One region of the Acetobacterium sp. UBA5834 genome, then DNA from elsewhere that is predicted to be linked to it. Evidence: riboswitches for the same ligand, from Rfam matches in the RefSeq annotation. Region 1 holds a riboswitch; each other region holds the start of a gene.
The links. Region 1 has a riboswitch for cobalamin ahead of B3F51_RS04715 (type 1 glutamine amidotransferase). Riboswitches for the same ligand answer to the same signal wherever they lie in the genome.
Positions count from the first base shown of each region.

Region 2: linked by a shared signal. The riboswitch ahead of B3F51_RS10770 (ABC transporter ATP-binding protein) and the one ahead of B3F51_RS04715 (type 1 glutamine amidotransferase) in region 1 are both predicted to bind cobalamin.
Region 3: linked by a shared signal. The riboswitch ahead of B3F51_RS03865 (ECF transporter S component) and the one ahead of B3F51_RS04715 (type 1 glutamine amidotransferase) in region 1 are both predicted to bind cobalamin.

Region 1 is NZ_DJGY01000020.1:88,587-96,831, reverse strand. It holds gene cbiD (cobalt-precorrin-5B (C(1))-methyltransferase CbiD) at 1-880, shown strand, start outside; gene cbiE (precorrin-6y C5,15-methyltransferase (decarboxylating) subunit CbiE) at 868-1,494, shown strand; gene cbiT (precorrin-6Y C5,15-methyltransferase (decarboxylating) subunit CbiT) at 1,487-2,065, shown strand; cobalamin riboswitch at 2,271-2,459, shown strand; gene B3F51_RS04715 (type 1 glutamine amidotransferase) at 2,940-3,653, shown strand; gene B3F51_RS04710 (creatininase family protein) at 3,918-4,679, shown strand; gene B3F51_RS04705 (hypothetical protein) at 4,733-5,575, shown strand; gene B3F51_RS04700 (chitobiase/beta-hexosaminidase C-terminal domain-containing protein) at 5,647-6,711, opposite strand; gene B3F51_RS04695 (response regulator transcription factor) at 7,018-7,692, shown strand; gene B3F51_RS04690 (sensor histidine kinase) at 7,694-8,245, shown strand, end outside.
Region 2 is NZ_DJGY01000054.1:36,466-44,710, forward strand. It holds gene B3F51_RS10755 (sce7726 family protein) at 5-859, shown strand; gene B3F51_RS10760 (sce7725 family protein) at 864-1,814, shown strand; gene B3F51_RS10765 (RES family NAD+ phosphorylase) at 1,816-2,904, shown strand; cobalamin riboswitch at 3,009-3,178, shown strand; gene B3F51_RS10770 (ABC transporter ATP-binding protein) at 3,485-4,972, shown strand; gene B3F51_RS10775 (energy-coupling factor transporter transmembrane component T family protein) at 4,973-5,704, shown strand; gene B3F51_RS10780 (hypothetical protein) at 5,759-6,316, shown strand; gene B3F51_RS10785 (UbiD family decarboxylase) at 6,446-7,807, shown strand; gene B3F51_RS10790 (hydantoinase/oxoprolinase family protein) at 7,821-8,245, shown strand, end outside.
Region 3 is NZ_DJGY01000017.1:71,429-79,673, forward strand. It holds gene aroF (3-deoxy-7-phosphoheptulonate synthase) at 1-496, shown strand, start outside; gene B3F51_RS03850 (prephenate dehydrogenase) at 496-1,389, shown strand; gene B3F51_RS03855 (FUSC family protein) at 1,564-2,175, shown strand; gene B3F51_RS03860 (alpha-ribazole-5-phosphate synthase) at 2,290-3,021, opposite strand; gene B3F51_RS03865 (ECF transporter S component) at 3,119-3,652, opposite strand; cobalamin riboswitch at 3,768-3,936, opposite strand; gene B3F51_RS03870 (anthranilate synthase component II) at 4,192-4,779, shown strand; gene pabB (aminodeoxychorismate synthase component I) at 4,773-6,143, shown strand; gene B3F51_RS03880 (aminotransferase class IV) at 6,332-7,141, shown strand; gene B3F51_RS03885 (hypothetical protein) at 7,210-7,395, shown strand; gene B3F51_RS03890 (HDIG domain-containing metalloprotein) at 7,392-7,970, shown strand; gene B3F51_RS03895 (CCA tRNA nucleotidyltransferase) at 7,960-8,245, shown strand, end outside.

The DNA of each region.
Region 1 (8,245 bases):
AAAGGTGATCCCATCTGATCAGGCCGGGATCACTTTTATTGCTGGCATTGGCGTTGGGACGGTGACCTCGGTGGGACTGAGCATCCCCCCAGGTCAACCGGCCATTAATCCCACCCCCAGAGAGATGATCGCCCAGGAAATTCGTGCGGTTCTGGATTCTGATGCCATCAAGCATCGGCCCGATTTACCCAAAGGCTGGCAGGTGGAGCTGTCGATTCCCCAGGGAGTTGAGCTGGCCAAGCGCACCTTTAATCCCAAGCTGGGGATTGAAGGCGGACTGTCAATTATCGGCACCACCGGCATTGTGGAACCGATGAGTGAAGAGGCCTGGAAAGCTTCATTGAAATTGGAACTCTCGGTGCTTCATGCCAAGGGCTTTAATGAAATCATCTTTGTGCCCGGCAATTATGGCAAAGACTTCTCGGAGGAACTGGGGCTTAATGAAGATGTGCTGGTTAAGACCAGCAATTTTATCGGCTTTATGCTGGATGAGGCCGAGCGGATGGGTTTTGATAAAATTCTTTTAATTGGGCATCTGGGTAAGCTTGTCAAGGTAGCGGGCGGAATATTTAATACCCATAGCAGCGTGGCTGATGGCCGGATGGAGATTCTGACCGCCCATGCCGGTATCCTGGGTGCATCCCGGGATACCATGGCAAAAATCATGGCCGCCAAAACTACCGACGAAGCCACCGATATAATCCTGGCCGAAAATCTGCCGGACTATTTTAATCAGCTGGCCGAAGTGGTAAAGAAGAAAGTCACTGATCGGGTTTATGGCACTATTGATATCGAAGTGGTGCTGTTTTCCAAGATCCATGGCTTTTTAGGACAAAGCAAAGACGCAGAAGAGTTGAGGAAACGATTATGTACCCATTAAAAATTATTGGATTGGGACCGGGGCATCCGGATTATATCTTACCGATCGCCTTAAAAGAAATTGCCGCAGCGGAAGTGATTCTCTGTGGCACCCGCCACGCCGAAAGTTTTGATGCCAGTGGCAAGGAGATGCTTTTTATCGGCAAGGGAACCCCTCTCAGTGAGCTGATGGAAAAGGTTGCTAAGGGCTATCAGACCCGCAAAACCGCCCTGGTAGTTTCCGGGGACTGCGGTTTTTATAGTCTGCTGACCTATGCAAAAAAATTGGTGCCGGAAAAGGACATTGTCTGTATTCCTGGGATCAGCTCACTGCAGTATTTTTTTGCCAAACTGGCTATTAGCTGGGAGGATGCGAGGCTTTTGAGCTTGCACGGTCGGGATCAGGATTTGGCGGCGGCGCTGGCAGAAAACAAAAAGCTGGGTATTCTTACCGACAAAAATAATAATACGGCCTTTATTGCCGGAATCCTGCAGACAGCCGGTTGCGAGAACAGTATTCTTTATGTCGGTGAAGAGCTGTCCTATCCCAATGAAAAGATCACCCGACTAACGGTGGCAGAAGCCCTGACTTATCAGGAGGAAGGACTGGCAGTCGTGGTGGTGATCAATGAGTAAGATAGCAGGATACAAGGACGAGGCCTATATTCGCGGCAAGGCCCCAATGACCAAACGGGAAATCCGTATTTTAACCATTTCGTTACTGGGAATAAACCCTGACGATGTGGTGGTGGATATCGGCGCCGGTACCGGCGGTTTGACCATGGAAGCAGCTTATGCCGCCGAAAATGGCAAGGTCTATGCCGTGGAAGCCAAACAAACAGCCCTGGAGCTGGTGCAAAAGAATAAAGACCATTTTAAGGCCGATAACGTGGTGATTATCCCCGGCAAGGCGCCCGAGGCGCTGGCTGAAATCAAAGAGCCGGTAGATCGGGTCATCATCGGCGGTTCCGGTGGGAATATGGAAAGCCTTTTTCAGTGGTGTAAAGCCAATACCGGCCCCGGCGGCCGGGTCATTGCCAACTTTGTGACCCTGGAGAACGCCGCCCAGGCCACCACGCTGATGAATCAGTATTTTGACAATGTCGAACTGATTCAGGTCGGTATCAGCCGGGGCGAAGGCATCGGTGGTTTAACGATGCTGAAGGCCGCCAACCCGATTTTTATTATTACTGGCGACGTGAACTAAACAACCGTTTCGGTATTTACGAAACTCAATAAAACGAACAATGGTTGCGTCCAAGCAGTTTTCACAAACAATTTTGTAACGTGTAGGCGAACAGGCGATAGCCTGTACGCCGTACAGTGTAGAAATTGTTTCGTGCAAAACTGATTGGTAAGCTTGCGACACTTTCGGAATTGCAGAAAAACTGCTATTGACAAGCAGCAGTTTTTCGTGTAGAATGAATTCAATTAAATAGTGAACTTGTCCTATATTCAAGGGAAAAAGGTGTAAATCCTTTGCTGTAATCGCAGCTGTAAAACATGATGACCGTCTCATAGCCACTGTTAAGAAATTAGCGGGAAGGGAGATGGAAAGTTGATTGTTAAGCCAGAAGACCTGTTTGTAGTGATTTCTTAACAACCTCCGATTTAGAGGACTTTAAGAGCATTATATTTAGATTTGTAAGTATGATTCTTTTATCCTTCTCCGTTGGAGAAGGATTTTTTTTCGTCTTGCCGTCGGTGACGATCGCAAGCGAACCGGGAAGTGTGTGATTTCCGGCAGTTGGTTACTTTCTCCTAGCCAATTTTAGAATCTCTTCGAATAAAGGGACATCTCCAAGTCAGTATTTAATACCCTTCCTCGGGGATGGTGTGTGACATCCCCGAATTTACCTTGCTTTCATTAATTTACATTTTTGATAGAATTTATTCCTCATTTCTGCTTAGATTTTTCTGGCCAAAAATTTGAGCACCAATAAAAGAAGTGCATTTTCTTATGGATGCGCTTTTTTTATTGGAATGGATTTCTTTTAATAAAAAATATTTTTGAAAAAGCGCCGAAAATGGTATACTTGCTATAAAAAATACTGATAACTATTCAGATAGGAAGGTCACAGATGAGAATTCACTATTTACAGCACGTCGCCTTTGAAAATCCCGGCAGTATTCTAAAATGGGCCCAAGCCAACAATTATCCCGTCACTGCGACACAATTGTATAACGATGAAGTGCTGCCGGAGGTGAGTGATTTTGATTGGCTGGTGGTGATGGGGGGGCCGATGAACATTTATGAAGAAGCGGAATACCCCTGGCTGAAGGCCGAAAAAGCATTCATTAAAGCCGCTATTGAAGCCAACAAGGTAGTCCTAGGACTGTGTCTCGGCAGTCAGTTGATTGCGGATATCATCGGCGGGAAGGTCGTGAAAAATAAGCAAAAAGAAATCGGTTGGTTTCCGATCACGTTTTTTGAAGAAGCCAAAGCATCGCCACTGTTTGCCTTTTTCCCGGACAATCCAGTCGTGTTTCACTGGCATGGGGACACCTTTGTCGAGTTGCCGCCGGAGGCCACCGTCATTGCAGCCAGTGCCGCCTGTCAAAACCAGGCCTTCGTCTACCAGAAACGGGTTTTTGGCTTTCAGTTTCATCTGGAAAATACCCAGGCAATTATTAAAGATCTGATTAAAAATTGCGGCGATGAAATGATCCCCAGTGATTTTGTACAGCGGCCGGAGGAAGTCATGGCCCACCCGGAATACATCCTTCAGGACAATCTCTGGATGGCAGCTTTTTTAGACCAGCTGAAACTACTGGTTGAAGCTGACCGGATTTAATAAAAATCTTTATTCACAACAACTGACTGGTGAAAAAGTGGGTAAATATAAATCAGAATCTATTTAAGCAATTCTAAAATTCAAAAGAGTTGATCAAAAATTGCTTTGCGTTTAGTTTCCACAAACAATTTTGTAACGTGTAGGCGAACAGGCGATAGCCTGTACGACGTACAGTGTAAAAATTGTTTCGTGCGAAACTGAATGCGAAGCTCACGGCACTTGTGCAAAAGTCTAAGAAACAATTTGATTGAAAGGAATTTTATAATGAAAAAGGTAATGCTTAACGAAATGACCGCCCTGGAAGTTCAGGAGCTGTTAAAAAATGCCGATCAGGTCACCGCCATTGTGACCTTTGGATCCTGCGAGAGCCATGGCTGGCATTGCTGCCTGGGGCCGGACTTTTTTGTGCCCTCCGAGGTGGCCAAACGCGTGGCGCAGAAGCTTAACAATGTGGTAGTGCTACCCTGCGTTCCCTTTGGGACTTCGATTCATTATAACTCTTACCCGATGTCAATCACCTTGCGCTATGAAACCGAGATTGCCATTGCCGAGGATATCTTTGAGAGTCTGATTAACAATGGCATCAAACACATTTATATTCTAAATGGTCATGACGGTAATATTCCGGCGCTCGAAATAGCCGCCCATAAGGTCAAGGATCGCCATCGCGAGGCAAAATTTCTTTATCTGCCGGATTGGTGGACCAAGGTTGGCCCGATTATGGGTGACCGCTTTGAAGTCTGGAACGGACTGGGCCATGGCGGTGAAGGCGAAACCTCGATTATGATGGCGCTACGCCCGGAACTGGTCAAGCTGGAAGATGCGGTATCCCAGGTACCGGAAAATGTCATTAAGATCAATGAAAAGGTTGACATTATCTGGGATATCAAGGAACTCACGGCCACTGGGGCCACTGGCGACCCCACAAAAGCCAGCATAAAAAAAGGCGAGCAAATGCTTGAGATCTTTGTCGATTTGGTGGCCAGCGCCATTGAAGAAATGAATAGCCGGGGTTGGGAGTATTAGTTTTTTGGTGGTAAAAGGATAGTTCTGATAAAATGAAAAGAGGTGGTTAAGTAATGAAAAAATTAATGGTGCTACTGACAATGCTTGGTTTAGTCGTGTTCCTGTCGGGCTGTTCGCTGATCCCGGGAATTTTTGGCAACAAGTCAGAGTCGGTAAAAAATCAGGAAATCACTCTGGCCTTGTCGTTTGGTGAGAAAACCGGCACTTATACGGGTCAATTGGTCAAAGGTTTACCCCAGGGGAATGGTGTCTTTACTGTTTCCGACGAGGATGAAGTGGCCTGGACCTATGAGGGCGAATGGGAACAAGGTCATTTTCAGGGGAGCGGGCAAACTGTCTGGGAAGATGGGTTTATGCAGGAAGGCTACTACCAGAATGATTTGTTAAATGGGCCGGGACAAGAATATCTTAATAAGAATCTCATATATGATGGCAATTACACTGATAATCGTTATGACGGACAGGGTACGCTTTACAACTATTATGGCGAGGTGATTTACGAAGGTGATTTTGACATGGGCTACTATAACGAGACGCTGGTTCAGCGAAAGGTGCGCATGGATCCGTTTAAAGCGCAAACCGCAGAAATATCCTACGCCGAAATCGTTGATAACGCCAAAAACGAAACTGGAAAAAAAGTCAAGATGACAGGGCGGGTTTTTCAGGTTTATGAAAATTATGAAAATCAGCAATACTTCTGTGATTTTATCATGGATGTCAATGATGATCCTAATCAGATGGTTCAGGTTTATTATCGCTTGAATTCGGGTGAAGCACCGCTGGTTGAAGGTCAAATGGTAACGGTCTGGGGTACCGTTGAATACCTCTATACCTACACCACCGATGGCGGCGAGGAAAACACCATTCCTAATGTGGAAGCCTGGAGTGTGGAATAGAATTTAATAACTGTAACCCAGAAAAACTCCCGGTCATACGACTGGGAGTTTTTAGTACTGGCAGTAGTGCGCTAATTCAGGGTAATAATATCGGATCCGGCAAATTGGAAAGGTAAATGATATTGACCGCTACCGATATATTCAGCAGCGGCATAGTCCCACCAGGGTTTGCCTTCATGACGGAGCCGCATCTGATTATCACCAGGGGTTCCAAAATCAAATTCAATCAGGATATCACCTGCATTGTAGCCTTCAACCGTAAAATTAAGAACCTTGATGGTGCCGCCGTTATCAGTGGTTGAAACAACACTATAATCACCGGTTGCATTGCTCAGAGGGTTGGGGATGTGCTCGGTATAGGTCGTTTGAGAAATCGACAACGAATTGCCATAATCGGTTTTATACCATACTCCATAGATTCTGTTAATAAATTCTTCCGGGGTTAGCACAGACTGGGTATTGGCTTGGGGGGCGGTCAGGATGTATTTTCCTTCAATCGTTGCACTGGAAAAGCCTTTATCGCTCACTGCGACGGCTTTAACCGTGGTTTCGCCAAGGGGTAGGGGAATGGCACTGGTGTATTTTGGCGAGGTCTTGTCGGGGACATTGCCATCAACGGTATAATAAATCGTATAACCAGAGTTACCCTTGATGATTTCCAGGTTTTGGGCACCCTCATAGCTGCCCGGAGCCAGGTTGAAACTGGGCGGTTTAACCAGATAGCTGTCCTGGTTTTGAATGTAGCTTTGATCCCCGGTTTCTTTGGCGGCCCGTTCCAGTAAGGCCAGAATCTCAGCTTCGGATTTTCCGGAGGTTGCATAGGAACTGAGCAGTTCGTCATAGAGTTTTTTTAATTCCTCCTGATCGGTGGTTTTTTCTATTTTTTCTTCACTGGTCAGATTGGCTGAGGCAAACTGATTGTACAGGAAAAAAGTGAGGCCACCAAGAATCAGAATACTGCCAACAATTGCTAGGATGATAATCAATTTTTTTTTGCTTTTTTTTGGTGGTGGAACAATTGGTGATGAGTGGTTTTGATTTGAGTCGACCTCAGTTCGCTCCAGTTCAGCCCAATTTAATTCGTCATGAGCTGATTTGGCGTCATTGCGGTCAGGTGAGTGTTCGTGATCAGTCATTTTTACCCCTCCTTGTCCGGGTTGGAATCGAAACACGTAAAAATTCTGCGCTACAAAAGTTAAGAAATGGCAGGGAATTGATCATCCAAATAATTAACCGTGTCGTTATTAAATCTATACCCATTTACCGGATTTTTATATAGTTGTTATTGACGAGTTTTAAAAAATATGAACAATCTAATCAGTTGGATTTTGAAATCTGCTTGATTTGCTTTATAATAGTGAATAACTGGCAACGAATCATGCGTGTTTCGCCTTGATCATGAGTATTTTGTCTGCCGGTGAAAAAATGATTGGATGGATTATATGTATAAAATACTAATTATCGAAGATGATCAGATTATCGCAAATGCGTTAAAAAATCATTTGGAAAAATGGGGACTTGAAGCAGTGACTATCGATGATTTTCATTATATTTTGGATGAATTTGTGACTTGCGATCCCCAGCTGGTGCTTCTGGATATCTCACTGCCATTTTTTAACGGCTACCACTGGTGCAGCGAGATCCGCAAGATTTCCAAGGTACCGATTATCTTTATTTCCTCCACCAGTGACAATATGAACATCGTCATGGCCATGAATATGGGCGGGGATGACTTTATTGCCAAGCCCTTTGATCTGGCGGTGGTGGTGGCAAAAATTCAGGCCCTACTGCGGCGAACCTACTCCTTTCAGGGTCAGGTCAACCTGCTGGAACATAAAGGTGCGATTTTGAATCTCGGTGATGCCAGCCTGAGCTATGCGGATCAAAAAGTGGAGCTGAGTAAAAATGAGTTTAAGACCCTCCAGATTCTGCTGGAAAACAAGGGCGAAGTGGTTTCCCGGGATGTGATTATGAAACGGCTCTGGGACAGTGACTGCTTTGTGGATGACAATACGCTAACGGTTAATATCACCAGGCTCCGCAAAAAACTGGATGAGGCCGGATTGTCGGATTTTATTGCCACCAAAAAAGGCGTCGGTTATTTGATTGGAGACTAAGATGAACATGACATTTGTTTTTAAGGCCTACCTGAAAAGCCGGATCAAGGTAATTGCTGCATTTGTGTTAATGATGCTGGTCTATGCGCTGGTCTATGCGCTCTACTATCTGCCGCTGGAGCCGATTGTTTACAGTGCCGAATTAGTAACGGCACTGGCAGTCGTTTTTGCCAGTATCGATTTTTGGCGCTTTTATCAAAAACATCAGCGTTTGAATGCAGCAATTAGCGGAGCCACTGCCGGGGTAGGGGAATTACCAAAGCCCCGGGATTTACTGGAAGAGAATTATCAAACTCTGATTCGGGTGCTGGCCGAGAGTCGGGCTGAACTGATCTCCCAGTTTGATAACCGTCAAACCGATATGATCGACTACTATACCTTATGGGCCCACCAGATTAAAACCCCGATCTCGGCCATGGGGGTGCTACTGCAGACCGAAGAGGGGGATCGGGAACGGATCAGTGCCTATCGGCAGGAACTTTTTAAGATCGAACAATACGTGGAGATGGTGCTGCAGTATTTACGGCTGGAAAGCATGTCCGCAGACTTGCTG
Region 2 (8,245 bases), on a different contig from region 1:
TTTAATGGGAAGCAATAATTTAGTATTAAATAGACTCTTTACCCAAAATGTTTTTCGCAAGCTTATTAATGATAACGAGAATACGACATTTGGTACAATCATTCAACGGTATGCATCAGATTTTGATGAAAAAAATAATGGAGAACTTATTAGTGAAATATATAATTTCATGTCTAAATCTTACCGAAATGAATATTTCTTTCAAAATACACTTCTTAATAAGCTTCTTTTGGGTAGGCATAGTCTTAATACAACGATAGCATTAACACAGATACCTATAGGGAAATCAAAAGCGGATTTCATTCTTATTAATGGCAAAGCTGTTGTATATGAAATAAAATCTGAACTTGATAGTTTCGATAGATTGAGTACACAAATTAGGGATTACTACAAGGCATTTAATCATGTATGTGTGGTAACATCTGAAAATAATTTTAATAAATTGATTAAGATCTTGGATGGCACACCTGTAGGCATTTGTGTTCTAACAAAACGTGATACAATAAGCAAAACTTTAAAAAAAGATGTGATCGAAGACAATTCAAAATTGGAACACCAATCCATCTTTAAAGTTCTACATAAAGGTGAATATGAAGCAATTGTTAAGCAGTATTTTGGAAAACTCCCGAAGACATCACAAGTTTTTTATTATGATGAATGCTATTCTATGTTTTCACAAATACCTATTTTAGAAGCATACGCAATGTCGCTACAACAGCTAAAAAATAGAAACCATATTTTACACAATAAAATAGAAAAAGTACCTTATGAATTAAAATCGCTAATGTATTTTTCAAATCCATCATTACAAGATTACGAAAATTTAGAAATATTTTTACAAAATAAGTTTAGGGGGTAATAATGTGTATCTTCCATATATTCGGGGAAGGCAATATGAGTTGTTGGCGCTGCGTGAATTAGTAACGAATGATCTCTTGGGGGATTATGTAATTCCTATTATTGAGCCTGTCAAATTATCACCTACATTAATTAAAACCATCGCAGAATATATTCGTGTCGGACATCAGTTAGCTGTAATTAGAAATCCAGGCGTAGGTTCTTTTAAGGAGGACATTCAAGAAGCAAAGCATGATTCAAAAGAAGGGGTATATAAAAGTGAATTTCAAAAACTCTATGATGATGACATTATTATAAAATCTATTATTCTACAAAAAAATGCACAATCATTGTTGAATTATTGGAACAAGGCTGGTGTGTTGAAAAAGAATTTATTAGTAATTAATACAGATCGTGATTTTTTGGATTTGTTTGAACAAGAGTTTTCAGATGAAAATCCTTGCTATGCTCTTATACCAGATGAAAGTGCGTTTCGACGTAGAATAAAGCGAAATCGTGTTATTTTGGATGATAAATTTGAGAAGCAAAGCCGGAATGCAGATTATCAAGATATAGAGGATGAGTTTTTTTCTGATGATCATTTGTACTTTAAAGACGATGGGCTTAAAGGCTTTGCTGACTATTCCGTTGTCGGAAATGACTATCAAGAAGGGGGGTTTGCCCCATATGCAGTAGCAATTCATATTGTGTATTTTGCAAAGGATAATAGCCTTAGAGTCAAGCATTTTGTTTCTGACTCAAACGAAGACATTTCTAACCCGGCAAAAAAATTTTATGAAGCAGTTTCAAAATTAAATACTTGGTACCAAGCCGATCCTTTTCCTCCAACACTTGGTATGAAAACCTTATTATCACATTATGATAATGAAACTTACCCTGGGCTTGGGAGTGTAAAAAAGCTTTCAGTTATGCATCATTTAGAACTTATGGGAAAGTACCTTAGCGAGGGGAAATAGAATGAATTGCTGCGTAAGATGTTTTAACGATGCTGAAGTTATTGACATCATTAAGAATCATAGAAAAAAAGGTAATTGTGACTTTTGCGGTAGTAAAAATGTTAATGTGTACTCATTAGAGAGTGATACAACATTGGCTGATAGGTTTAATGAGTTATTAGATGTATATACATCTGCAGCTAGTTTACCGGCAACCTTTCCAAAAGAAAAAACAGACGTACTTAAGAACATTTTTTACAGAAAATGGTCAATTTTTAACTTAGAGCCTGATAACATTTATCAGTTACTTACTGCTATCTGCTATGAAAAATATGCTGATCAACCAGAGCTGTTTGATTATCCGGTAGGAATTTTGGAAAGTCAAGATAAAGATTATTTGAATGAGTATTCAGTTCTACGAGATTACCAATGGACAGATTTTGTTGGAGATATAAAGCGTGTAAATCGATTTCACACAGATCATATTAATAAAGATATTTTGGATTCATTTATCCGGTGTGTTCGAAAAACTCATAAAGCAGGAAAAGTTTTGTATCGCACTCGTATTTGTACGGACGAATTTGGTTTTAAGAAATCAGAAATGGGAGCGCCACCTACACATTTAGCAACAGCGGGGCGCGTAAATCCGGCAGGTATTAGCATATTATATTTAGCGGATTCGGTCAAAACTACTTTGCATGAAACACGCGCTGGAGTTTTTGATTATGTTACTGTTGGTAACTTCAAGCTAAAAAAAGATATAGTAGTCATTGATTTTGCTAATTTGGATAAAATAAGTCCTTTTATCGCAAACAGCACAATGGGAATAGAGTATACTCAACATGCAATTAATATTGAACATTTGAAATTAATTAGCCAAGAAATAGCGAAACCGCTACGGAGGCATGACAGCGAGCTGGATTATTTACCAACACAATATATAAGTGACTACATTAAGAGTCAAGGATTTGATGGTGTGGAATATGTAAGTACCATGCATGAAGGCGGTTTTAATTTAGCCATTTTTGATTGCAATAACTTCTTCAGTTGCACTAAGACAACAGTATTTCGAATAAAATCTATTTCATATTCAGAGGAAACAATAGAATAACTATCCAAATTAACAGCAGGAACCTTGACTTTGATTTGTTTAAAAGAAAAATTTTGTCAAACAGTTGACAATTGTCAATAAATTCGCTATGATTAATGCAACTTAACAGATATACGATTTATGGTGCCTTACAAAGGAGAATAGGGAATCAGGTGAAAATCCTGAACGGACCCATCACTGTAATGGTTTTGTTTTTGCAGATGCCACTGGAAACGGGAAGGCGCAAAAACAGATAAACCAGAGTCAGGAGACCTGCCATAAATTGCTTATAGTATGAAACGACGGTAAAGTTTCGGCTATCCTTAGGATTACCCTGGGATAGTCGAAACTTTTTATTTTGCGCAAAAGCATAAAGCCGTGCGAAGAATTTGGGAAATGAAATTTTATTAAGCTCGCTTATAAAAAATTTCATTTTTCAAATTCTTCATAGGGCGTAGCCCGCGGCGAAGGCTGGAACGAAGTGGAAGCCGAAGTGCACGGTTTTATGCCAAACGGCAGTAATTTTGTGCGGCACAATGACCGGAGTGCACGGCTTTATACTAAAAGCAGTCATTTGAAAATTCAATCACGAGGCCACTCCATGAAACCAATCATCCAACTGGATATTAATATGCTGACCTTTCCAGAAGAATCGGAACCAGCGCTTAAAAACATCAAACTAAATATCAATGAGGGCGAATTCATTGCCGTTACCGGTGGTGCGGCATCGGGTAAATCGCTACTGCTTCATGCGATTACATCGGCGGCACCGAAGTTTTATCCCTGTGAACTGGATGGAACGGTGATGGTAGCGGATCAGGATGTCTCAAAGATACCGCTCTGCCAAATGACCGACTATCTGGGCTATATGATGCAGGAGCCGCAAAACCAGATGGTCAATCGGCGGGTTACTGATGAACTGGCGTTTGGGGTTGCGAATCTCAATTTGAGTCAGGATGAAATTGAGCATCGGGTTAATGCGGTCATGGATTTTCTCGGAATCCGGGTGTTTTCAGATCGGACCACCGATGCCCTTTCCGGCGGACAAGCCCAGAAGGTGGTGCTGGGGAGTATTCTGGCAATGAAAACCCCGATCCTACTACTGGATCAACCCACGGCCGAACTGGATCCCAAAACCAGCTCGGAACTCTATCGGCACCTGGGGTGGTTGAACCGGGAGAAAAAGGTGACCACCCTGGTGGTTATGGATAAATCCGGTGCGGTTTTAAAAGATGCCCATCGGGTGCTCGTAATGGAAGCTGGGATGGTCAAAGATTTTCTGCCGGTTGGTGAATATCAGAAAAAATATGGCTGTCGGAAAACCAATCGACGGGCGAAACCGATTCAAGTGGATGAGCGGCTCGACGTGATTAAGTTAAGCGGTGCATCGCATACTTATAAAGGTGGGATAACCGGCTGTCAGCCGCTAAATTTTAGTCTGAAAAAAGGCGATTTCACGGCGGTCATCGGCCAGAACGGTTCAGGTAAATCCACCATGCTCAAGCTCATTGAAGGATTGGTTAAACCAACCTCGGGATCGGTGGAGCTATTTGGAACTCCGGTGACCAAGAAAAATGTGGGCGAACTGCGGCGCCGGATTGGGTTTTTGTTTCAGAACCCCGATGATCAGATCTTTTGCAGCTCGGTACGCGATGAAATCAGCTATGTTCTAAAAAATAAAAACCTCAGTGCGCAGCAAATCGAAGAAAAGATTCAAGAAACCTTGGTTCTAGTCGGCCTTAAAGGATTGGACGAAATCCATCCTCAGCGGCTAAGCCGGGGACAACGGCAACTATTGGCCTTGGGGTCGGTGGTCATTAATGATCCCGAGCTGATTATTGCCGATGAACCGACCTCCGGCCTAAACAGTGCCCAGAGTCAAGTGGTCATGGAAAAACTGGCCCATCTCAGCAGTCAGGGGGTCACCATTTTGCTGGTAACCCATGATTTGACTGAAGCCAGAGATTTTGCCAATCGGATTGTGGTGATGCACAATCATCAATTGGCTTTGGAATTTAAAGCCGAAAAAATAGACAATTATCTGAACGAATTGGTTCGATTGGAACTCATCGAAGGAGGCGATTTTTAAATGTTTAAACTAAAAGAACTGGATCCGCGGCTCAAACTGACCTGGTGCCTGTTTCTGGTTTTAACCGCCCTGGTGTCGCGAAGTATACTTCTCAATGGCATTTTACTGGGGGTGATTCTGATTTCTGAACTGTTCTCGGAGAAATCCTTGAAAGCTTTTAAAATGCTGTCAATTGTGCTGCTGATTATTGGCACCCAAGTATTGATCATCAATCTGATCTTTGGTCGTGAAGGCGAGCTGCTTTATGCCTGGGGTATTTTACAGATTTACAGTGGTTTTATTGCCACCTCCATCCTGGCTTTTTTAAGAATTGGCATCATCTCATTTTCGGCCTATCAGTTCGGGGTTCATACCGATCCTATGGATATGGCTCAGATGCTGATACACTGGCGGATACCTTACCGCTATGCGATGCTGGTGCCGATGGTCGCCCGGTTTTTCCCGGTGATGATCGGGGAATACCAGTCCATTTGCAATAGTCAATCGGCCCGGGGGGTACCCAATGATACCGTGGTTGAGAAAATCCGCAACCTGCCGGCTTCAATTTTACCGCTGATGTATCGGGCCATGCGAATCTCCAGTGATGCGGCGCTATCGGTGGAACTCAGAGGCTATGGCCGCCACGCAACCCGAAATTTTCAGAAAAAAATCAATCTCCATCCTTTGGAAGGCATGACCATTGTCTGCCTGATGATCGGGTTTGGCGGAGTCTTGATTAAAACGATTTTGTAACAGTTGAAAAACTGTGTAAATAAAAAATAATTGATGCAAAAAAAGGAGCATAACATGCAAAACGAACAAGCAATTGGAAAAAGAAGTATTTTTAAAACAGACACCAAATCTTTAATTGGTGCCGTCGTCATGGGGATCGTCTTTGTGATCGCCTGCCAGATTACCGGCCAGATCGATAACATGCTGCCCTGGGGAAAAATGGGAATGTTACTGATTAATGGAACCGTATGGGCATTTTTTACCGGCATTTTAACCCTGCTTTACAGACAGCCAGGTGGATTGATTGCCGCTGAAGTGGAAGCCCTGATTTCAATCATGTATACCCCCCTTTGGCCAACCTTTATCTTTGCCAACGGCATTGCGTCCATCTGGGTATCTTTCGTGGCGGTAAAATGTGACATGACCAAATGGTCGCATCACATTCTGGCTCAGGGTGGTGTTTGTGTTTTAGGAAATGCCATTGTGGGAGTGGGTCTGGTTTTGATTCTAGGTCTGCCGGTAAGTGTTGCGGCGGTATCCAGCCTGATAACCATCGCTGTAACCTGGCCATTGGCAACGCTGGCAGAAAAGAAAGTTTATGATGCCTTGCTGAAATCAGGTATGGTAAAATAATTCTGGTTAAGCTAAAAATAAAATAACGAAATTTTAACTGCTTTGGTATCTGTTTTTGTAAAACAGGTGCCAAAGCAATTTGTAGTTTTACAAGTAGTTTATTCAATCGCAATTAAGGAGAAATCGAAGATGCGTCAGGATTTACGTGTGTTTTTAGAACAGTTGGATAAAGATGGTGAAATCTGCCATGTAACAGAGCCCGTCAAGCGGGAATATGAAATCAGTACCTTGATGATGGAGCTGGAAAAACAGCGGAAATATCCGGTGATGTGGTTTGATCAGGTGGAAGGCGGCGATATTCCAGTGGTAACCAATATTCTCGGTACCAAGGGCCGGTTTGCCAAAGCGATGGGCGTTAAAACCGAAGACCTGTCGTTTGAGTTTGCCGAACGGATCAAGAATCGTTTTGATGATGTTAAGGTGGTCGAGAACCCACCCTGTAATGCTCATTTGATTACTGGCGATGACGTTGATTTAACTAAGCTGCCAATTATCACTCATTTTCCCATTGATGCTGGCCCCTATATTACCTCTGGTCTGACCGTGGCCAAAGATCCGGAGACTGGCTGTGAAACGCTGGGTTTTCATCGGCTGCAGTTAAAAGGAAAAAACAAGCTGGGAATTTCCTTCCATTCCCGTCAGCGGATGTGGGAATTTTTCAGAAAGAGTGAAGAACGGGGCGAAAACATGAAAGCCGCCATCTGTATTGGGGTTCATCCTAATATTGCCTTGGGTTCGCAAGCTTCGATTCCTTATCATCTGGGAAAATACGGTGCCATCGGTGGATTATTTGGCGAGCCTCTGGAAGTTTCCCCCTGTGCCACCATGGATCTGAATGTGCCCACTTATGCCGAAATTGTACTGGAAGGGGAAGTGCTCTGCAGTGTTCGGGAACCGGAAGGTCCTTTTGCCGAATACACCAATTATGCCTGTTTCCGCAGCACCGAAAATGTTTTCCAGGTCAATGCCATCCGTTACCGGGAAAAACCTATTTTCCACGATCTGACACCAGCCATGAGCAGTGAGCACATTACCATTGTCTCGATCCAGCGGGAAGGGGATATTACCAAGTTTTTAAAACAGAATCTGCCCAACATCAAGGCCGTTCATTCGCCCCTATCTTCCTGTGGGATTTTCCACTGCTATGTATCGATGAAGAAAACGGCTGAAGGTCAGGCGCAACAGGTTATGTTAACCGCTTTAGGCATGGACCATCATATTAAAATGGTCATTGTCGTGGATGAGGACGTCGATGTCTTCAATGAACAGGAAGTGCTGTGGGCCATGGCCACCCGACTGCAGGCCGACAAGGGCGTCATGATCTTCCCCAATATGATGGGCGAAACCCTGGACCCTTCCACCGGCGACGATGGTCTGACGGCCAAAATGGGCATCGATGCCACCAAACCGCTTAGCGGTTACTCACCCAAAATCGATATCGATGAAAATGTCATTGAAGACATCAAACGATTATTTAAATACGTAAAATAGAAGAAGGCCAAAGATGATAAAAATTGCGATTGACACTGGTGGCACCTTTACCGATTACACCTCGGTGGGCTGTTTCGGGGACCAGGCTGAACAGCGGATTGCCTTGAAAAACCCCACTAATCATGATCACCCGGCTCAGGGGATTCTGGCCGGGCTTAAAGAATTGGCGGTGGCTTGGGGAACCGATCTGGAAAAACTACTGGCCCAGACCGAAAAAATTTCGTTGGGGACGACGCTGGCTCTCAATGCCCTGCTGGAGAAAAAAGGGGTTAAAACTGCCCTGTTCACCACCGAGGGATTTCGGGATGCCCTGGAAATTCGCCGGTCCCAGTTGGCTAATCAGTGGGATCTGGCCATTGAAAACCCGATGGTGCTGGTGCCGAGGCGGCTGCGCTTGGGGATTGAACAGCGGATGGACTATCAGGGTGAGATCATTAA
Region 3 (8,245 bases), on a different contig from region 1:
AGCTTTTGAAGATGTCGATATTATTCAGGTAGGTGCCAGAAACATGCAGAATTTTGATTTGCTCCGGGAATTGGGAAAAATTGACAAGCCGATCTTACTTAAACGGGGGATGTCATCGACGATGCAGGAATTCCTGATGTCGGCTGAATACATCATGAAGGAGGGCAATGATAAGGTAATTCTCTGCGAACGGGGCATTCGCACCTTTGAAACCGCCACCCGAAATACCCTGGACATCAGCTGTATTCCGGTGCTCAAGCAAAAGAGTCACTTACCGATTATTATTGACCCCAGTCATGCCACCGGGCTGTCCTGGACGGTTGAAGCATTGACCAAGGCCGCCATCGCTGCCGGTGCCGATGGGGTGATGATTGAGGTTCATAACAATCCGGAAGAAGCCCTGTGTGACGGCGAACAGTCGATTACCCCGGAACAATTCCATAAAATTATGATCACGGTCAAAAAATACGCCGAATTTGAGAACAAGGTGATGTAATGAAAAAACGTGAAGATTCCATCGTTGGCTTTATCGGCCTGGGTCTGATGGGTGGGGCTTTGGCCATGGGACTCAGGAAGCAGGGGCCCCGAGAAATCTGGGCTTATGATTTAAACCCGTCGGTGATTAAAAAGGCCTTGGATCAGGGCGTGATTGATCAAGGGGTCTGGGACTCAGCGGGGCTTCAAAAAATGCTGCCCCAATGCGATCTGGTGTTTATCTGCCTGACCCCAATGGACACCCTGGCTTTTTTAGCCCTGTACATGGAAGACTTCAAGCCGGGGGCGATTGTCACGGATATTATCGGGGTCAAAGAAGTGGTCTTTAAAAACCTCGGCAATCTGTTGCGCAAAGATATCGATTATATTCCCGGACACCCGATGGCGGGCAGTGAAAAAGAAGGCTTCGGCGGGGCCGATGATCGGATCTTTAAGAACCGGAATTATATTTTGACCCCCTTACCCTCCAATCAGCCGGAGAATATTGGGTTGATCCGGGACATTGTTACGGATCTGGGTTTTAATCATATTGTTGAAACCACCACCGAAATTCACGACCAGAAAATAGCCTTCACCTCCCAGCTTTGCCATGTGATTGCGGCGGCCCTGGTTGATTGTGAGGATGATCTGTCGATTACTGATTTTGAAGGCGGCAGCTTTGGTGATCTGACCCGGATTGCCATGATCAATGCCCCGATGTGGACGGAATTGTTTATGTGCAACCGTAAAAATTTGCTTGATCAGATTGAGAAATTTGAGTCCAGCCTGGCTGCCATGAAAGACATGATCCGTTTGGATGAAAAGGAAGAATTGATTGACCGGCTTCAATCGGTTCGGGAAAAACGCATTGCCATGGGGGAGATTCGGGCGGCGAAAAGCTTAAAAAATCTGTGAGTTTGCTTAAGAGATACGCTGTGAAAACTATTACATCAGCCTGAAAATGATTACGCTATTGACTTAATTAAATATGGGAGTATACTCTAGGTAAAGAAACATTTGAAATCATAATTTTTAGTGGGAACAAAACGAAGAGGGTAAAAGTTAAATAAATATTGGAGCAAAAAGATCATGAAATTATGTCATCTGCCATCCCTTGGTATGAGAAACATAAAAACGGTGCTGGCAGTATTCATCTGTGTGGTGGTATTTGCAATAATGGGACCGGAGTTTAATCCACTGTTTGCTGCAATTGCAGCGGTGCTTACCATGGGGCCGAGCATTGAAAATTCCATCGAAACGGGTTGGAATCGGATATTGGGAACCATCTTTGGTGGAGCAGCGGGACTGCTGGGCATTTTTGCCGCTAACTTAATTCCTTATGAATTTGCCTATGTGGCTATTATTCCGCTGGGTATTATGTTACTGATCTATCTATGTAATAATTTTCATAAAGCAGGTGCCATTGTTATTACCTGTGTGATGTTTCTCAGTGTCATGACCACCTATCCCCAGGACGCTGGCAGCTATATGCTGGCAATGTTAAGGCTGCTGGAAACAGCATTTGGGATCATTGTGGCGTTTTTAATCAATCGGTTTATCAAGGTTCCGGAATGCGACGAAAAGTCAGCTGATGAGGGATCAGAAACAGAAAAAGAGCTGGTCACCAAGGCAGAAAAACCGGGTAATGACCATCAGAAGTTTAAAGTATCAAGTTTTTTGTATATGCTATTCAAACCATAGGTTTTACGTTTATTCTGGATTTTTGTGACGTCTGGACAAACTAAAATATAATTACCCCTCCCCTTAAAAAAGAGACCACCCGAATACCAGGTGGTCTTTTTTTAGTAAAAAAAATTATTTAAGATGACCGATTACCGTCAGTTTTGCGTTGAAGACCGCCGCCAGTTCGGGTAAGGCAAAAGGTTTGATACTGGCAATTACGGTGGTGGCCGGACCGGCAGAATCCACTACATTCAGATTATTGGGCATCGCTTCAAATTGGCACTGATGAATGGTGGCTAGATTGGTGGCTTCGTATAAAATTCCCTTGGAGCCACAGGGTACAATCTCATTAACAGCGGGATTTTCGGTTAAGGTCTTAAGATCCTGATAATCGGCGATTTCCGGATCACCTTCGAGAACAAGAGCGGCCGCGAATTTGGGTTTGCCAATGCAGATCACTAAATCCCCGGGTGCAGAGGGGGTGATTCGTAATCGCTTGGCGATGCCCACAACAAAAATGCCAAAGCCGGTCATGCAGGTTTTGAAATTTTCTTCAGTTGAACCGTTAATGGGTAGTTCCCCGATGCCAGCCCGCGCCAGTTCTTCCTTAATTCCCTGGATCAGGGCAGCGCCAGTGGGCTCCATTTCACCGACGATGGTGTTGGAAAGACTGATAATCTCGGTGCCGCAGGATAGCAGCTCAAAAAGACAGACCCGGGCGGCAAAAATCGAAATATATTTTGTAGGAACACACAATTCGTCCCCGGGTTTCTCTCCGACACCACCGCTGCTGTCACAGGCCGTGATCAGGAGGGTATCGGGAAGCTCAATGACCGACAGGTCACGATATTGATAAGTTTTCATCAGATCCTCCTTTGGGGGATTGGTTTGCTAATAGTGAAAGTGTCCTGGGCTTGGTGAGTCATTTGGTAATAGCGGCAGTAGGGTAAACGCTAGCCGGTTAAACCTGGGTTGAGGTTACCGAAGCGACCTGATTTTTAACTGACAGTGGTAAGGCTTTAAAGATCAGAGCGGCAATCAGAGCGTTGATGCCGCCGACTAGCGCCAGAGGAAACATCATTGCGATGACTCCAGGCCAGGTTAACATTGGAATCAGCAGCGGCGAACACAGTAACAAAAGGATCGGGCCGTTACAGACGGCGGCAACGATAACGCTGACAATCAGAGCGACAATTTCGCTACTGGCCTTTTTAACAAAAACATAAGTATACCAGGTGGCTACCATGATTAACCCCATTCCCAGGCCAATGGCCAGGTGAACCGGTAGGGTCATCGGGAACCCCGAGGTAAGGGCGGTTAAAAGATGACCAATAATCGCAATAATTGCGCCCGCCACAGGGCCCATCAGCAGGGTGCCTAAAAAAGCCGGTAGTGAATCAAAGGCAATGGTGCCAAAAACTTTTAACTGGGCGCCTACAAAAGAAAGGGCAATTAAAAGTGCCATAAAAACTAATTGTCGGGTGTTGATTTTCATAACGAACTCCTTGATTTTTATTATAAAGCATTTGATGGCCAAAGAAAAGACGAACCGATTCCGGTGTCAAACAAAAAAGCCCACATCCAATACAGATGTGAACTTTACCGTCGTCCAAATGGAATCATTTCTGGCAGGTCTCCTGAGTCCGTTTCATTGCAGTATTGTCCCTTCCCGTGAGGTGGTGATGACAAGTGCTCAACGATACAGTGGTGGGTCCCTACAGGATTTTAACCTGTTTCCCTATTCTCCTTTTACAAGGCACCAAAAAAGCTTTATTTACTTGGAAGAATAATAGCACATCGGGAATCGCTTTGTCAAATTGAAATTGTCCGGGGCTAGTAATCATTGTAAGTAAAAAATGCAAAGCGGGAATGGAGAATCACGGGATTGGGGGTAAATTCTGGTGTAAATCAAACCCGAAAAAACCGGACCAACCGAAAATTATCGCCAAATATTCCAGCTATAATTCATTGTCTAAAACCCTTGGAGTATGATACAATACAGCTCAAAATGATTAATACTATGAGGTATAAAAATTGATTCTAATGATCGACAACTATGATTCTTTCACCTATAATTTAGTCCAGTATCTGGAGGGACTCAATGAAACGGTGATCGTAAAAAGAAATGATAAAATCACTCTCGACGAGATTGCTGCGATGGCACCGTCGATGATTGTTTTATCACCGGGGCCATGTACCCCCAACGAATCCGGCATCTGTCTGGATGTGGTTCACCGTTTTAAGGGACAAATCCCGATTCTGGGCATTTGTCTGGGACATCAGATCATTGGTCAGGCCTTTGGCTGTACGATTACCAAAGCGCTGGAGCCAGTGCATGGCAAGGTTCATGCCATTGCCCATGACAATGTCGGAGTCTTTGACGGTCTTAATAATCCCCTGAAGGTGACGCGCTACCATTCTCTGGTGGTGGAAAACCGGGATATTCCCGATTTTTTTGAGATTACCGCCAGAACCGATCAAAATGAGATTATGGGGATGCGCCATAAGGATTATCATATCGAAGGGGTGCAGTTTCATCCTGAAGCGATTCTCACCGAAATGGGCATGGAATTACTGGATAACTTTTTTCAAGCGACAAAAGAAAATGGTGTGCGATGCTAATACAAGAAATAAAAACCGACCTAACAAGTTTTGAAAGCTATCTTTTATTTAAGGATGAGCCCTACAGTTTCTTCCTCGACAGCGGGAGAGACCCGGACAGCTTGGGACGTTATTCATTTATCGGCGGGGATCCGCTGCTGGTCTTTACCAGCAAGGATAAAGACATCACCATTAAAACCAAGACGGAGACGAAAACGGTTACTGGCGATCCTTTTGATGAACTGCAAAAACTATTAAAACAGTATAAAATGGATTATTCATCGCCGTTTCCGTTTATTGGCGGGGCGGTCGGTTATTTTGGCTATGATCTTTGTCATCATCTGGAAGCCTTCCCCCGGACGGCAGTGGATGATGTTAATGTCCCGGATTGTTTTATGGGCTTTTACGATGGCATTGTGATTATCGATCATAAAGAAGAAAAAACCTATGCGGCGGCTCTGGGGATTGAAGAAAACGAAGCCGATATTGTCAGCCGCTTAGCCGCTCGATTTGCCGGTGATCCCAAGGTCGCCATTCGTTCGGACTTTAAAATCAATGAAAATCTGGAATTCCGGGGTAATTTTACCAAACCGGAATATCTAAAAGCCCTGGATGCGGTGCATGAATATATTTTAGCTGGAGATATTTACCAGACCAATCTGACTCAGCGCTTTAATGCTGATTTACAGTTAAGCCCATTGGAATTATACAGTGAACTTAGAAAAATCAACCCGGCTCCCTTTGCCAGCTATATTGATTTTGGGGTCGGTCAGATTGTCTCCAGTTCGCCGGAGCGTTTTATTCTGGTTCAGGGAAAAAACATTGAAACCCGGCCAATTAAAGGAACCATGCCCCGGGGCAAAACTCCGGCTGAAGATGCCGCTAATCGTGAGACTCTGATCAACAGCGAAAAGGATAAGGCCGAGCTATTGATGATTGTCGATCTGGAACGGAATGATCTCGGAAAAATCGCCAAAACCGGCACCGTCAAGGTTCCGGAATTGTTTAAACTGGAAGAATATCAGACCGTTTTTCACCTGGTCTCCACAGTGACGGCCGAGTTGAAGGACGAATTGGATGCCATTGACTGTGTTAAGGCGACCTTCCCTGGTGGTTCAATTACCGGGGCACCAAAGATTCGGGCGATGGAGATTATTGATGAACTGGAGCCGACCCAGCGAAACATTTATACCGGTTCGATTGGCTATATTGGTTTTAACGGTGATCTGGATCTGAATATTGTCATCCGGACGATTGTCTGCAAGGATGGCAAAGGCTATTTTCAGGTCGGCGGCGGAATCGTCTGGGATTCCGACAACGAGTCTGAGTATCAGGAAACCTTCGATAAGGGTCGCGCCCTGATGGATGCATTGAAACGGTATTAAATACAACTGTGTTACTTAAGTGCCGTGAGCTTTACGACCAGTTTCGCACGAAACAATTGTTACACTGTACGGCGGACAGTTCGCTGAACTGTTCGCCTACACGTTACACAATTGTTTGTGGAAACTGATCGTAAAGCAATAGTTGTTTGTAATTTAAAGCTATGCAGTTTCCGAATAGAGGGAGAAAAATGGACTACGTCAGTTATAACGGGGAAATTTCAAAAAAACCGCAGATCCCGCTGGATCAGGGCTTTCTTTATGGCTATGGGGTGTTTGAAACCATCAACGTGGCCCAGGGCAAGCTGGTTTTCTTTGAGGATCACATGGAACGGTTCAAACAGAGTGCCCTGGTGATGGGCCTGAAGTTGACCATTCATCCTGATCAGATCCGAAGCGAGTGTCAGCAGATTATTGACAAAAATGCGATGATTCGGGGTGGCCTAAGGGTTACCCTCAGTAAGGGACTAACCGCTGATAACCTGCTGATCACGGCCCGGGAAAACCATTATGACCGTCGGATGTTTGAGCAGGGTGTAAAAATTTGCACCGCTGATACCATCCGCAATGAAAAATCCCGGTTAGTGAGTATTAAGTCCAACAATTATCTGGAGAACCTGCTGATATTAAATGAAGCCAAAGCCCTAGGCTTTAGCGAAGCGGTTTTTTATAACACCCAGGGCCATCTGGCTGAGGGGTGTATGACCAATATCTTTTTAATCAAAAACGGCCAAGTCGGCACCCCGGCAAGGGATTGCGGGCTGCTGGCCGGGATTGTCCGCAACCGGGTAATTGACTTGCTAAAAACCAATCAGATCCCAATCGCAGAGGGGTACTACAGCAGTGATTGCTTGCTGGCAGCGGATGAAGTTTTTATCACCAATTCGCTGATGGAAATCATGCCGGTGAAGCAGCTCGATAAACGATGTTACGGGGTTGGCCCAGAAACCCTGACGGCCCGGATCGATGGGTTATTTCAACAAGCCTGGGGGCAGCGTTAAGAAGTTGTAGAGTTTGAATGATTAATTAACGAAATTAAGCACCAGCCTTGCCATGGAGAGAAAAATTCATGGCAGGGCTTTTTGTTGATGAAAAAAGCCTAATAATTTGTGCCAGCTTTTGTCGATTGGACGAAAACTGTGTTAAAATACCTTTAATAAGCGAAGTAAATAGCAAAACCAAGGCAATGGTTGTTTTGGCATTGGAAAATGGCAAGTTATCAATTAATTTTAAAAAGCATGAGGTGATAAAATGAGTACACAATTGGATCGTGAAAAAGCACTGGCATTATTAAAAGAATATAATGAAAGTGAATCTCTGGTTAATCATGGCCTGGCGGTTTCGGGGGTGATGGAACATTTTGCCCGACTGGAAGGGGAAGATCCGGAGTACTGGGGCATTGTCGGACTGCTGCATGATCTGGATTATGAAAAGTACCCCGATCAGCACTGTGTTAAAGTGGTCGAAATTCTGGAAGCGAACGATTACGAGCGCGCTTTTATCAATAGTGTGGTCAGCCATGGCTTTGGTCTTTGCGCTGACGTTGAGCCCACCCACCAGATGGAAAAAATTCTCTATGCCACCGATGAGCTGGCCGGACTGATTACTGCCTGTGCCTATATGCGGCCATCCAAAAGCGTTAATGATCTGGAACTGAAATCGGTGAAAAAGAAATTTAAAACTGCCAGTTTTGCCGCCGGGGTTAATCGGGAGGTGGTTACCAAAGGCGCCGAAATGGCCGGTTATTCGCTGGACGAGCTGATGCAGGAAACGATTCTGGGTATGCGGGCCGTGGCCGATGAGATCGGCCTGGGAAGTAATGAAGCTTAATCTCCCGGTTGCGGTAGAAAAGGCCTTTAAACAACTGGAAAGCTGTGGATTCTGTGGATATCTGGTGGGCGGCTGTGTCCGGGATTTTCTGCTGGGCACCCCGCCGACGGACTTTGATATGACCACCGACGCCACCCCAGATGAAATTATCGCCTGTTTTTCTGACCATCGGGTCGTTGAAACAGGCATCCGCCACGGTACCGTAACCGTCATGATTGAAGGAATGGCGATTGAAATAACCACCCATCGGATTGAAGGTGATTATTCGGACAATC